3 regions of the Neorhizobium puerariae genome follow, and region 3 is predicted to be linked to each of the others. Evidence: predicted binding sites of a transcription regulator. Region 3 holds the regulator's gene; each other region holds the start of a gene.
The links. Region 3 encodes LexA, which represses DNA repair genes until DNA is damaged. Its sites were predicted from a motif close to TGTTCNNNNTGTGTTCNG; they were not measured.

Region 1 (3,259 bases), on a different contig from region 3:
CTGGAGGCGCAGGCGCGCGGCTTCGAGCTGTTCCACTACACGCCCGACCGGCTGAGCATGCGCGACGGCAGGATCTTGGCCGGTGTCGAACCGCTCACGGTCCGCGACGTCAAGGGGGATCATTTTACCCTGGGCGAGAAGGAGCGGGTCGATCTTGCGACCATGGATGTCATCCACCTGCGCCAGGACCCGCCCTTCGACATGGGCTACATCACGTCGACGCATCTGCTCGAACGCCTTCACCCGAAGACGCTCGTCGTGAACGATCCGGCCTGGGTGCGCAATTCGCCGGAGAAGATCTTCGTGACCGAATTTGCCGATCTCATGCCTGCCACCCTGATCAGCCGCGATGCCGACGAGATCGCCCGGTTCCGCCAGGAAATGGGCGATATCATCCTGAAACCGCTTTACGGCAATGGCGGCGCCGGCGTTTTTCACTCCGCGCGCGACGACCGCAATTTCTCGTCCCTCATCGAGATGTTCAACCAGATGTATCGCGGCGAGCCCTTCATCGCCCAGGCCTACCTTCCGGCGGTGCGCAAGGGCGACAAGCGCATCCTGCTGATCGACGGCGAGCCGGTCGGCGCCATCAACCGCGTGCCCGCCGAACATGACAGCCGCTCCAACATGCATGTCGGCGGTCGCGCGGAACCCACCGAGATCACCCCGCGGGAGCGGGAGATCTGTGCCCGCATCGGGCCTGCATTGCGCGAACGCGGTTTCCTGTTCGTCGGCATCGACGTGATCGGCGACTACATGACCGAGATTAATGTCACGTCCCCCACCGGTATTCGTGAAGTCAGAAGGTTCGGCGGTGCTGATGTCGCAAGCCTTCTGTGGGATGCGATCGAAGTAAAACGCGCCTGATACGACAGGCGCGTTTCGGATACGGATCACCTTTGTTCCCTAGATACAACTGCATGCAACTTGCTTGCAGCGGAAGCGGGAATCTGTTCGATTAATGTTCTTGTTTTATTCCTTGTTCCGTGCCAGATTGCAATCGCCGGCGCGGAAAGCGTGTGTCGCTGACGTTCCGGACGTAATTTGGGGGCGTGTCGCATGAAAATCGCGGGCGGTTTGCGGTTGCGGCATGCGTGAAAACTGAAAGCGCGCGGCATGGCTGCCTGGCGTGCCGGAGGGCGGGGTCATATGGTTGCGCGTGTGAATACGGTGGCATTCCAGGGCATAGAAGGCGTTCCGGTCGACGTGCAGGTGATGGTCGGGCCTGGAAAAGTGAACATGCATATCGTCGGCCTGCCGGACAAGGCGGTGGCCGAGAGCAGGGAGCGGGTGCAGGCGGCGCTGCATGCGTCCGGGCTTGCCATGCCTCCCAAGAAGGTGACGGTCAATCTGGCGCCGGCGGACCTGCCCAAGGAAGGTTCCCATTTCGACCTGCCGATCGCGCTTGGGCTGATGGCCGCGCTCGGAGCGATCCCCGCCGATGCGCTGACTGACTATGTGGTGATCGGCGAACTCAATCTCGACGGCACGCTTGCACCGGTTGCCGGCGCGCTGCCGGCGGCGATCGGCGCCAATGCGGTGGGCAAGGGCCTGATCTGCCCTGCCGACAGCGGCACCGAGGCCGCATGGGCTGGCGCGGGTATCGATATCGTCGCGCCGCGCAGCCTGATCGCGCTCGCCAACCATTTTCGCGGCACCCAGGTGATCTCGCGGCCGCAGCCGGCGGTCCGCGCACTGCCGGCAAACCTCCCGGATCTGGCTGACATCAAGGGGCAGGAAAGCGCCAAGCGCGCGCTCGAAGTGGCCGCGGCCGGCGGCCACAACCTGCTAATGGTCGGTCCGCCCGGTTCCGGAAAATCCATGCTGGCGGCGCGGCTTCCCTCTATCCTGCCGCCGCTTTCGGCTGCCGAGCTTCTCGAAGTCTCGATGATCCATTCGATCGCAGGCCAGCTTTCGGGCGGCAAGCTCTCCGATCGCCGCCCCTACAGGACGCCGCATCACTCCGCCACGATGGCCGCGCTGGTCGGTGGCGGCCTGCGGGCGAAGCCCGGCGAGGCCTCGCTTGCCCATCACGGCGTGCTGTTCCTCGATGAGTTTCCGGAATTCGCGCCGCAGGCGCTCGATGCGCTGCGCCAGCCGCTCGAAGCCGGCGAATGCGTCATTGCGCGCGCCAACCACCGGGTTTCCTATCCCGCGAACATCCAGCTCGTCGCGGCCATGAACCCGTGCCGCTGCGGCATGGCCGGGGAACCGGGCCACACCTGCGCGCGGGGACCCCGCTGTGCCGCCGACTACCAGGCGCGCATTTCCGGGCCGCTGATGGACCGTATCGATATCCGCATCGATGTGCCGGCGGTTTCCGCCGCCGATCTCATCCGCCCCATGCCGGCGGAAAGCAGCGCGGATGTCGCAAAGCGTGTCGCCGCCGCCCGGGAAAGGCAGCGTGAGCGCTTCGAGCAGGCCGGTTGCGCCGGCATCCTCACCAATGCCCGCTGCTCGACGTCGCTGATCGAGAAATTCGCCGAACCGGACCCGAACGGGCTGCAATTGCTGCGGGACGCGGCGGAGAAGCTGAAGTTCTCGGCGCGCGGATATCACCGCGTGCTGAAGGTCGCGCGCACGCTGGCCGATCTCGACGGCAAGGACACGGTCGGCCGCATCCACCTTGCCGAGGCGATTTCCTACCGCATGGCCGGCGAACGGCTGGCCATGGCTGTGGCGTGAGCCGGGCGCGAATAGCGAGGCTGAAAGCGAATAGCGAATAGGAAGTAGCGAATAGGATTTTGTTTAAGCTTGCAAACCGAAGGTCTTCTGTTTCGCTACTCGCTACTCGCTACTCGCTACTCGCTACTCGCTACTCGCTACTCGCTACTCGCTACTCGCTACTCGCTACTCGCTACTCGCTTAATTCCCCAGCCCTTCGAACAAGGCCGTCGAAAGATAGCGTTCCGCGAAGGAGGGGATGATGACTACGAGGTTCTTTCCGGCATTTTCCGGGCGGCTGCCGACTTCGATTGCGGCGGTGAGTGCCGCGCCGGAAGAGATGCCGACCGGTATGCCTTCGAGCTTGGCGACAAGGCGGGCCAATTCCATCGCTTCCGCGCTGTTGATGGTGACGATCTCGTCATAGACGTGGGTATCGAGGATTTTCGGCGCGAAGCCGGCGCCGATGCCCTGGATCTTGTGCGGGCCGGGCTGGCCGCCGGAGAGCACCGGCGATTCCTCCGGCTCGACGGCAATGACCTTGAGGCCTGGGTTGCGGTCCTTCAGCACCTGGCCGACGCCGGTGATCGTGCCG
Region 2 (3,259 bases), on a different contig from region 3:
CCGGCCACCAGCTCAAGGCCCGCGCCATCGTGCCGGACGACAAGGAACGGATCGCCGGGCAGGTGCGCGCGTGGACGCTCGATCCGGAGATCGACGTGGTGATCACCACCGGCGGCACGGGCTTTACCGGACGCGACGTGACGCCGGAAGCCATCGAGCCGCTGTTCGAAAAGCGGATGGACGGCTTTTCCGAAGTCTTCCACCGCATCTCCTACGACAAGATCGGCACGTCGACGATCCAGTCGCGGGCGACCGGCGGCGTCGCCAACGCCACCTATATCTTCGTGCTGCCGGGTTCGCCGGGCGCCTGCAAGGACGCCTGGGACGGCATCCTGAAAGCCCAGCTCGACTACCGCCACATGCCCTGCAATTTCATCGAGATCATGCCCCGGCTCGATGAACATCTGAGGCGCGGCGCCGGGGGTTGATCCCCTCCCCGCCGGAGGCACGTCGTCATCCCGAAGCCGCTTCGCACCTGCGGGCGACAGGTTTCATCTGGCGGAAGCGGCGACCCAGGCCGGAATCATCTCGCTGGCAAGCCTCGAGGCTTTCTGTCCCTTCGCAAGGTTTTCCAGGTCCATGCCCGATTTCGCGAGCGTGATCGCCTGCTTCTTCGGGATGAGCAGACCATATTCGAGCGGCGGGACGGCGCGGCCGATGCGCTTGAAGAAAGGCCGGCGGTAATTGCGCGAGGGCGCGAACCGGGCCGGCTGCCTGTTGAGCGCGATGTATTCCATCACCTCCTCGATCCAGCCTGCCTGCAACCGCGCGCCCGGCTCCACCAGCAGCAGCCATTCGCCGCGCGCGCCCCGAAAAATGTCCTTGATGTCCCAATGATTGTGGAAACGGCAGCCGGCGGCATCCGCCACGCGGGAGGAACCGTCCCGCGAGCCGTGATCGAGCACCACGACATCGCTCACCAGCCCTTCCACCGCAGCGGAAACAAGCACCGAGAGCGTCTGCGCCAGCTCCGATTCCTGGTCGCGGCATTCCATGATGACAGTCAGCATTCCTGACATTTACCGCATCGCAGCACGGAACGCCAGAAACGGTTTCCAAATTTTGTTCTTGCAATGTTCTCATTTTACGGTTAGGAATTTAATCATCGCGAACGGGGAGATTTCCCCTTCAGGAGCGTCCCATGAACGAGCTGTCCCAATTGCGGCAGGCTGCTTTCGCGCCTGCTCATACGGCCGATATTGCCGATGCGCTGGTGAAATCCTCCGGCCTGCGGGTGGAGGCCGATCGCCGGCGGGGTCGTGGCGCCGGGCTCAACCCGAGCGGCCGGTTCGAGGAGAAGCGCCGGGAGGCCCTGGATGACGGCTGGCAGACAATCGAGGAGCTGGAGCCGTTCAGGACCGAGGTCCAGGTGGAGAAGCCGCGCGCGGCCATCACGCGCAACGAGTCTCCCGATCTTTCCTTCGACCGCTCGATCAATCCCTATCGCGGCTGCGAGCATGGCTGCATCTACTGTTTCGCGCGCCCGACCCACAGCTATATGGGGCTTTCGCCGGGGCTCGATTTCGAATCGAAGCTCTTTGTAAAACCGGACGTGCCGAAGCTGCTGGAACGGGAGCTGAGCAGGCCGGATTACAAGGTGCGGGCGATCGCGATCGGCACCAATACCGATCCCTACCAGCCGATCGAACGGGAATGGCGCATCATGCGGCAGATCCTGGAGGTGCTGAACAAGGCCAACCACCCTGTCGCAATCGTCACCAAGTCGGCGCTCATCACCCGTGACGCGGACATTCTTTCTGAGATGGCTTCGAAAGGGCTCGCCAAGGTCGGCATTTCCATCACCACGCTCGACCGCAAACTGGCCCGCGCCATGGAGCCGCGCGCCTCGACCCCTCCCAAGCGCCTCGACGCCATCAAGGCGCTGACCGATGCGGGCATTCCGGCATCGGTCATGGTGGCGCCCGTGATCCCGGCGCTCAACGATCACGAGATCGAGCGTATCCTGGAGGCTGCGAATGCCGCGGGCGCGACGAAGGCAAGCTATGTGCTGCTGCGCCTGCCGCTGGAAGTGAGCCCCCTCTTCCGGGACTGGCTCCTGCAGAATTATCCGAACCGCTACAGGCATGTCATGTCGCTGATTCGCTCCATGCGCGGCGGCAAGGACTACGATGCCGAATGGGGTAAGCGGATGAAGGGCGCGGGGCCCTATGCCTGGCAGATCGGCCGCCGTTTCGAGATGGCGACGAAGCGGCTCGGCATGGTGCGGCGCGGCCTGCCGCTGCGCGACGACATCTTCATCCGGCCCGATGGCGGCGGCATACAGCTTTCGCTGCTGTGAGGAGATGGCGAAGCTCGCCGAAGACAACCGATCCGGGGAATGAGAGGCCCCGTGATTTTTCGAATTCGATTTCCGGCACGTTCCCCGCTTCCGTCCCGTGCCGGAATGTCCCCGGTTCCACCGCCGCCCCGGTGGATAGCGACGCCGCAATCGCTTGCCGGGGTTGCAGGAGATCGGGTCGGCGTGCGAGGTTGCCGCCATGTTGCCTCGCACGTCGCCCGATTCTCCGATGCTCTTCGAGGAAGTGCCGCTCGTTCCGGACTTCAACCTCGAACTTCTGGCCCGAAAGGCCGGCCACTGGCCGGTCGCCGGAACCGATGAGGCAGGACGCGGCCCGCTCGCAGGGCCGGTCGTGGCGGCAGCGGTGATCCTCGACCCGGACAATATTCCGGCCGGTCTCAACGATTCCAAGCAGCTTACAGCCGCCCGGCGGGAGGTGCTGTTCGAGGCGATCATGGCAACGGCGGAAGTCTCGATCGCGGCCTCCGGTCCCCGGCATATCGACGAGCGCAATATCCTGCAGGCAAGCCTGGACGCAATGCGCAGGGCCGTAGCCGGTCTTGCCGTGACGCCGTCCTACGTGCTTGCCGATGGCCGCGACGTGCCGCAGGGGCTCTGCTGCCCCGGCAAGGCCGTCATCCAGGGGGACGCCCGCTCCGTCTCCATCGCCGCAGCCTCGATCATCGCCAAGGTGACGCGCGACCGGATGATGGCGCGGGCGCATGTGGTTTTTCCTGCCTACGGTTTTGCGAATCACGCGGGTTACGGCACGGCGCAGCATCGCGCGGGAATCGAGGCACATGGCCCCTGCCTGCTTCATCGCATGAGCTTCCGGCCGCTGCGAAAGGACGCGCTCCCGGAGACGTGAACGATGGAATTCCTGTTCCGGACTTTTACGGACACCGATCTGTTGGAATACCGGGCATGGTTTGAGGATGAGGAACTCAACCGCCGCCTCTC
Region 3 (3,259 bases):
CTTTCGTTTCCACTTCCTTCGATTGGAAGTACAATTTAGTAAACTTGAGATTGGTTTATGTCAACTAATGATACGTTAATTTTGGACGGTGTCGAAATTGACCCCGATGCTGTCATTGATCGCCTGCGAAAAGCGATGGGTGTGGACAGCGACACCGACCTCTCAACCGCCCTTGGTGTGAATAAGTCTACAGTTTCGGCGTGGCGAACGCGAAAGCGCATTCCCTACGCTGAGGTAGTGCAAGTCGCATTCAAAACGCGGGAGAACATCGAATGGCTTCTAACGGGCAAAGAGCGCACTCAGATGCTGCCCGGGGTGTACGGCGGGGAAATTAACGTCAGGCTTCTAGCTGCGACGATGTATGACGTCTGGAATGCGCGGATTTTCCAAGAGGCGTTTGGCCCAGGCACTGACAAGTGGAAGCAAGCCAGTTTCCGCGCAAAATGGATCGCAGATCGCTATAATCACTTCCAATTTTTAATGAACGACATGACCGCAGGCGGTCGCATGACGCAGGAAGAATTCACCCATCACCTAATTGATATGCTCGAGGTGAAAGAGCGCGACGAGGACACGCAAAAATAAGCAATAAACGCGCCCACAACCATGTCGCCACCTCGTCGCCACTGGCGAGTTTTTCGGGCACCCTGAGAGAGTGATGTCCTCAAAAAACGTAATGTTTTCTAATGCGGTACGAGCTACGTTAGATTCGCGAGATTTTGAAATTACCCATTTCGGGTGGCGACATGATATATTCAGGCAAATCAATGCTTTGAGCGCGGTTAATCTAATAGAGCGAATTCCGCCAATCTAAAAAAGCAAATTCCCGCGCAATACTTCACGGAAATTTAGGGACTTGCGGAACACATATGGAACATATAGTGTCCGTTCTGGATTTGTTTCCGACTCTCGGGGTGCCAAACATGCTCACGCGCAAACAGCAGGAACTGCTTCTGTTCATTCACGAACGCATGAAGGAGTCCGGCGTCCCCCCTTCGTTCGATGAAATGAAGGATGCACTCGATCTTGCATCGAAATCCGGCATCCACCGGCTGATCACGGCGCTCGAAGAGCGCGGCTTCATCCGCCGCCTGCCGAACCGCGCGAGGGCCCTCGAAGTCATCAAGCTGCCGGAAGCCTACCAGCCAAGCCTGCAGCCGCGCCGCGGCTTCTCCCCGAGCGTGATCGAAGGCAGCCTCGGAAAACCGCAGCCGGTCGCCGCCGCTCCCAGGCCGGTGGCAAACAACGACACCTCCAATGCGACTACCGTTCCGGTCATGGGCCGCATCGCCGCCGGCGTGCCGATCTCGGCGATCCAGAACAATACGCATGACATCGCGGTGCCTGCCGAAATGCTCGGCTCCGGCGAACACTACGCGCTGGAAGTCAAGGGCGATTCGATGATCGAAGCGGGCATCCTCGACGGCGATACGGTGGTCATCCGGAACACCGGCACCGCCAATCCCGGCGACATCATCGTGGCCCTGGTGGACGACGAGGAAGCAACGCTCAAGCGTTTCCGCCGCCGTGGCGCGTCTATCGCCCTCGAAGCGGCCAATCCGGCCTACGAAACCCGCATATTTCCGCCCGACCGGGTGAAGATCCAGGGCAAACTGGTCGGCCTCATCCGTCGCTATCATTGATCATCTGCTGAAGCGGTTCTGGCAGCGTGGTGTCTGAGGTGCCACTTCGCCAGTCGTAATGGCGATGCTGCATCCAGGGGCGATCCCGGTTGGCAAGGGCTGCGTGGATCTGCCAGAATTCCATATCCGTCGCCCCGCGAAGCGCGATCTCCAGAGCGCCGGTCTTTCGAAGGGTTTCGCCGTTGAACATCAGCGCGCCGGAGCGGCAATTGTCGAAACGGGCGCGTGGAGCGATGACGATATCGGCGACATCGCAGGCCGGGCCGGCATAACGGCTGTCCTCCACGGCGGCGATAATGGCGCCCTCCGCGGTCCTTGCCGCGCACCATGATCGCGCCGAACAGATGAACCGGCCTTCCGGCGCTTGCCGGATGCCGGATCGGGCGGCGTCCATTTCGGCCGGCTTGAGTTCGCGACGCTCCCCGGATTTCGCGCCGGAAGACTTTTCACCGGACGGAGACATCTCCGGTTTCGACGGATCGCCCAGCAGAAGCGCCCGCCGCCATTGGTCGTAGATGAAATCGGGAGGGCGCGCGCGATTGGTGGCGACCCGGTCGCCGGCCAGCAGGGCAACCATCGTTCCATCCTCGGATATCAGAATGTCCGGAAGCGGTTTCGATCGCTCCTGCCATGACAGCGCCAGCGCCGACGCAAGGAGCGGAATGCCGAGGAGCCGAAGCCTGGTTCTCAGAAGCGTCAGGAGGAGAAACCCGATGGTGGCCACGCCCATGAACCAGGGATGCTGCCTGCCGACAGGCACGTCGCCACCCCAGGCCGCGACATGCTTTGCTATCGCGATCACGGCGTCGAGCCCAAGGCCCATCAGTTTCAGGAACGGCGCATCGAGCCCGAAGGGCATCAGAAGCATGCCGGCAAGGCCGGCGGGCATGACCACGAAGGAGATGACCGGCATGGCGGCCAGGTTCGCAGCTAGGCCATAGGTCGCGATGCGATGGAAATGCTCGACGGAAAAGATCGCGGTCGAGACGCTGCCGATCAGGGACGTCACGAGGATACCCGACGTGAATTTCCAGAAAGCCAGTGCCGGCATCAGTGCGGGAAACCGGAACGGCGAGGGTTCCGGATCGTGTTTCCTCGATCGGTTCGTCCAGAAGGCATAACCGGCGACCAGGGCCGCAGTGGCGGAAAACGACATCTGAAAGCTTGGACCCAGAACCTCCGACGGCGAGAGGGCAATGATGATGAGAGCCGAGAGCGCCACATTGCGCAGGCTGATCGACGGCCTGTCGAAAAGCACCGCAACCAGCATGACGGCCATCATGATATAGGCGCGCTCGGCCGAGACCCCGAAGCCGGAAATCAGGTAATAGGCAGTCACCATGGCAAGCGCGCCGAAAGCGGCGAGCTTCTTGACCGGCCATGCCTGGGCAAAACCCGTAAACAGGGAGAGCAGGCTGCGCGCACCAACGAAGAAGATGCCCGCGGCAAGCGCCATGTTGAGCCCCGAGATCGCGATGATATGGGCAAGGCCGGACAGCCTGAGCGCCTCGGTCGTCTCCTCGGAGATCGCCCGACGCTCATCCGTGACGATCGCTGCGGCGAAGGCGCCGGCGTCGCCGGGCACAGTCTCGCGAATATGGTCGGCGATGGTACTG

Region 1: a site for LexA is predicted at 952-969, ahead of ACFFP0_RS13475 (YifB family Mg chelatase-like AAA ATPase). Genes of this name have one in related genera too.
Region 2: a site for LexA is predicted at 1,064-1,081, ahead of ACFFP0_RS16260 (PA0069 family radical SAM protein). Genes of this name have one in related genera too.

The regions. Positions count from the first base shown of each region.
Region 1 is NZ_JBHMAA010000015.1:45,641-48,899, forward strand. Features, by position in the region: gene gshB (glutathione synthase) at 1-867, shown strand, start outside; gene ACFFP0_RS13475 (YifB family Mg chelatase-like AAA ATPase) at 1,150-2,685, shown strand; gene cysK (cysteine synthase A) at 2,866-3,259, opposite strand, start outside.
Region 2 is NZ_JBHMAA010000017.1:122,701-125,959, forward strand. Features, by position in the region: gene moaB (molybdenum cofactor biosynthesis protein B) at 1-428, shown strand, start outside; gene ACFFP0_RS16255 (glycosyltransferase family 2 protein) at 492-1,010, opposite strand; gene ACFFP0_RS16260 (PA0069 family radical SAM protein) at 1,142-2,299, shown strand; gene rnhB (ribonuclease HII) at 2,499-3,167, shown strand; gene ACFFP0_RS16270 (GNAT family N-acetyltransferase) at 3,171-3,259, shown strand, end outside.
Region 3 is NZ_JBHMAA010000032.1:6,963-10,221, forward strand. Features, by position in the region: gene ACFFP0_RS24275 (helix-turn-helix domain-containing protein) at 58-585, shown strand; gene lexA (transcriptional repressor LexA) at 924-1,643, shown strand; gene ACFFP0_RS24285 (ComEC/Rec2 family competence protein) at 1,624-3,259, opposite strand, start outside.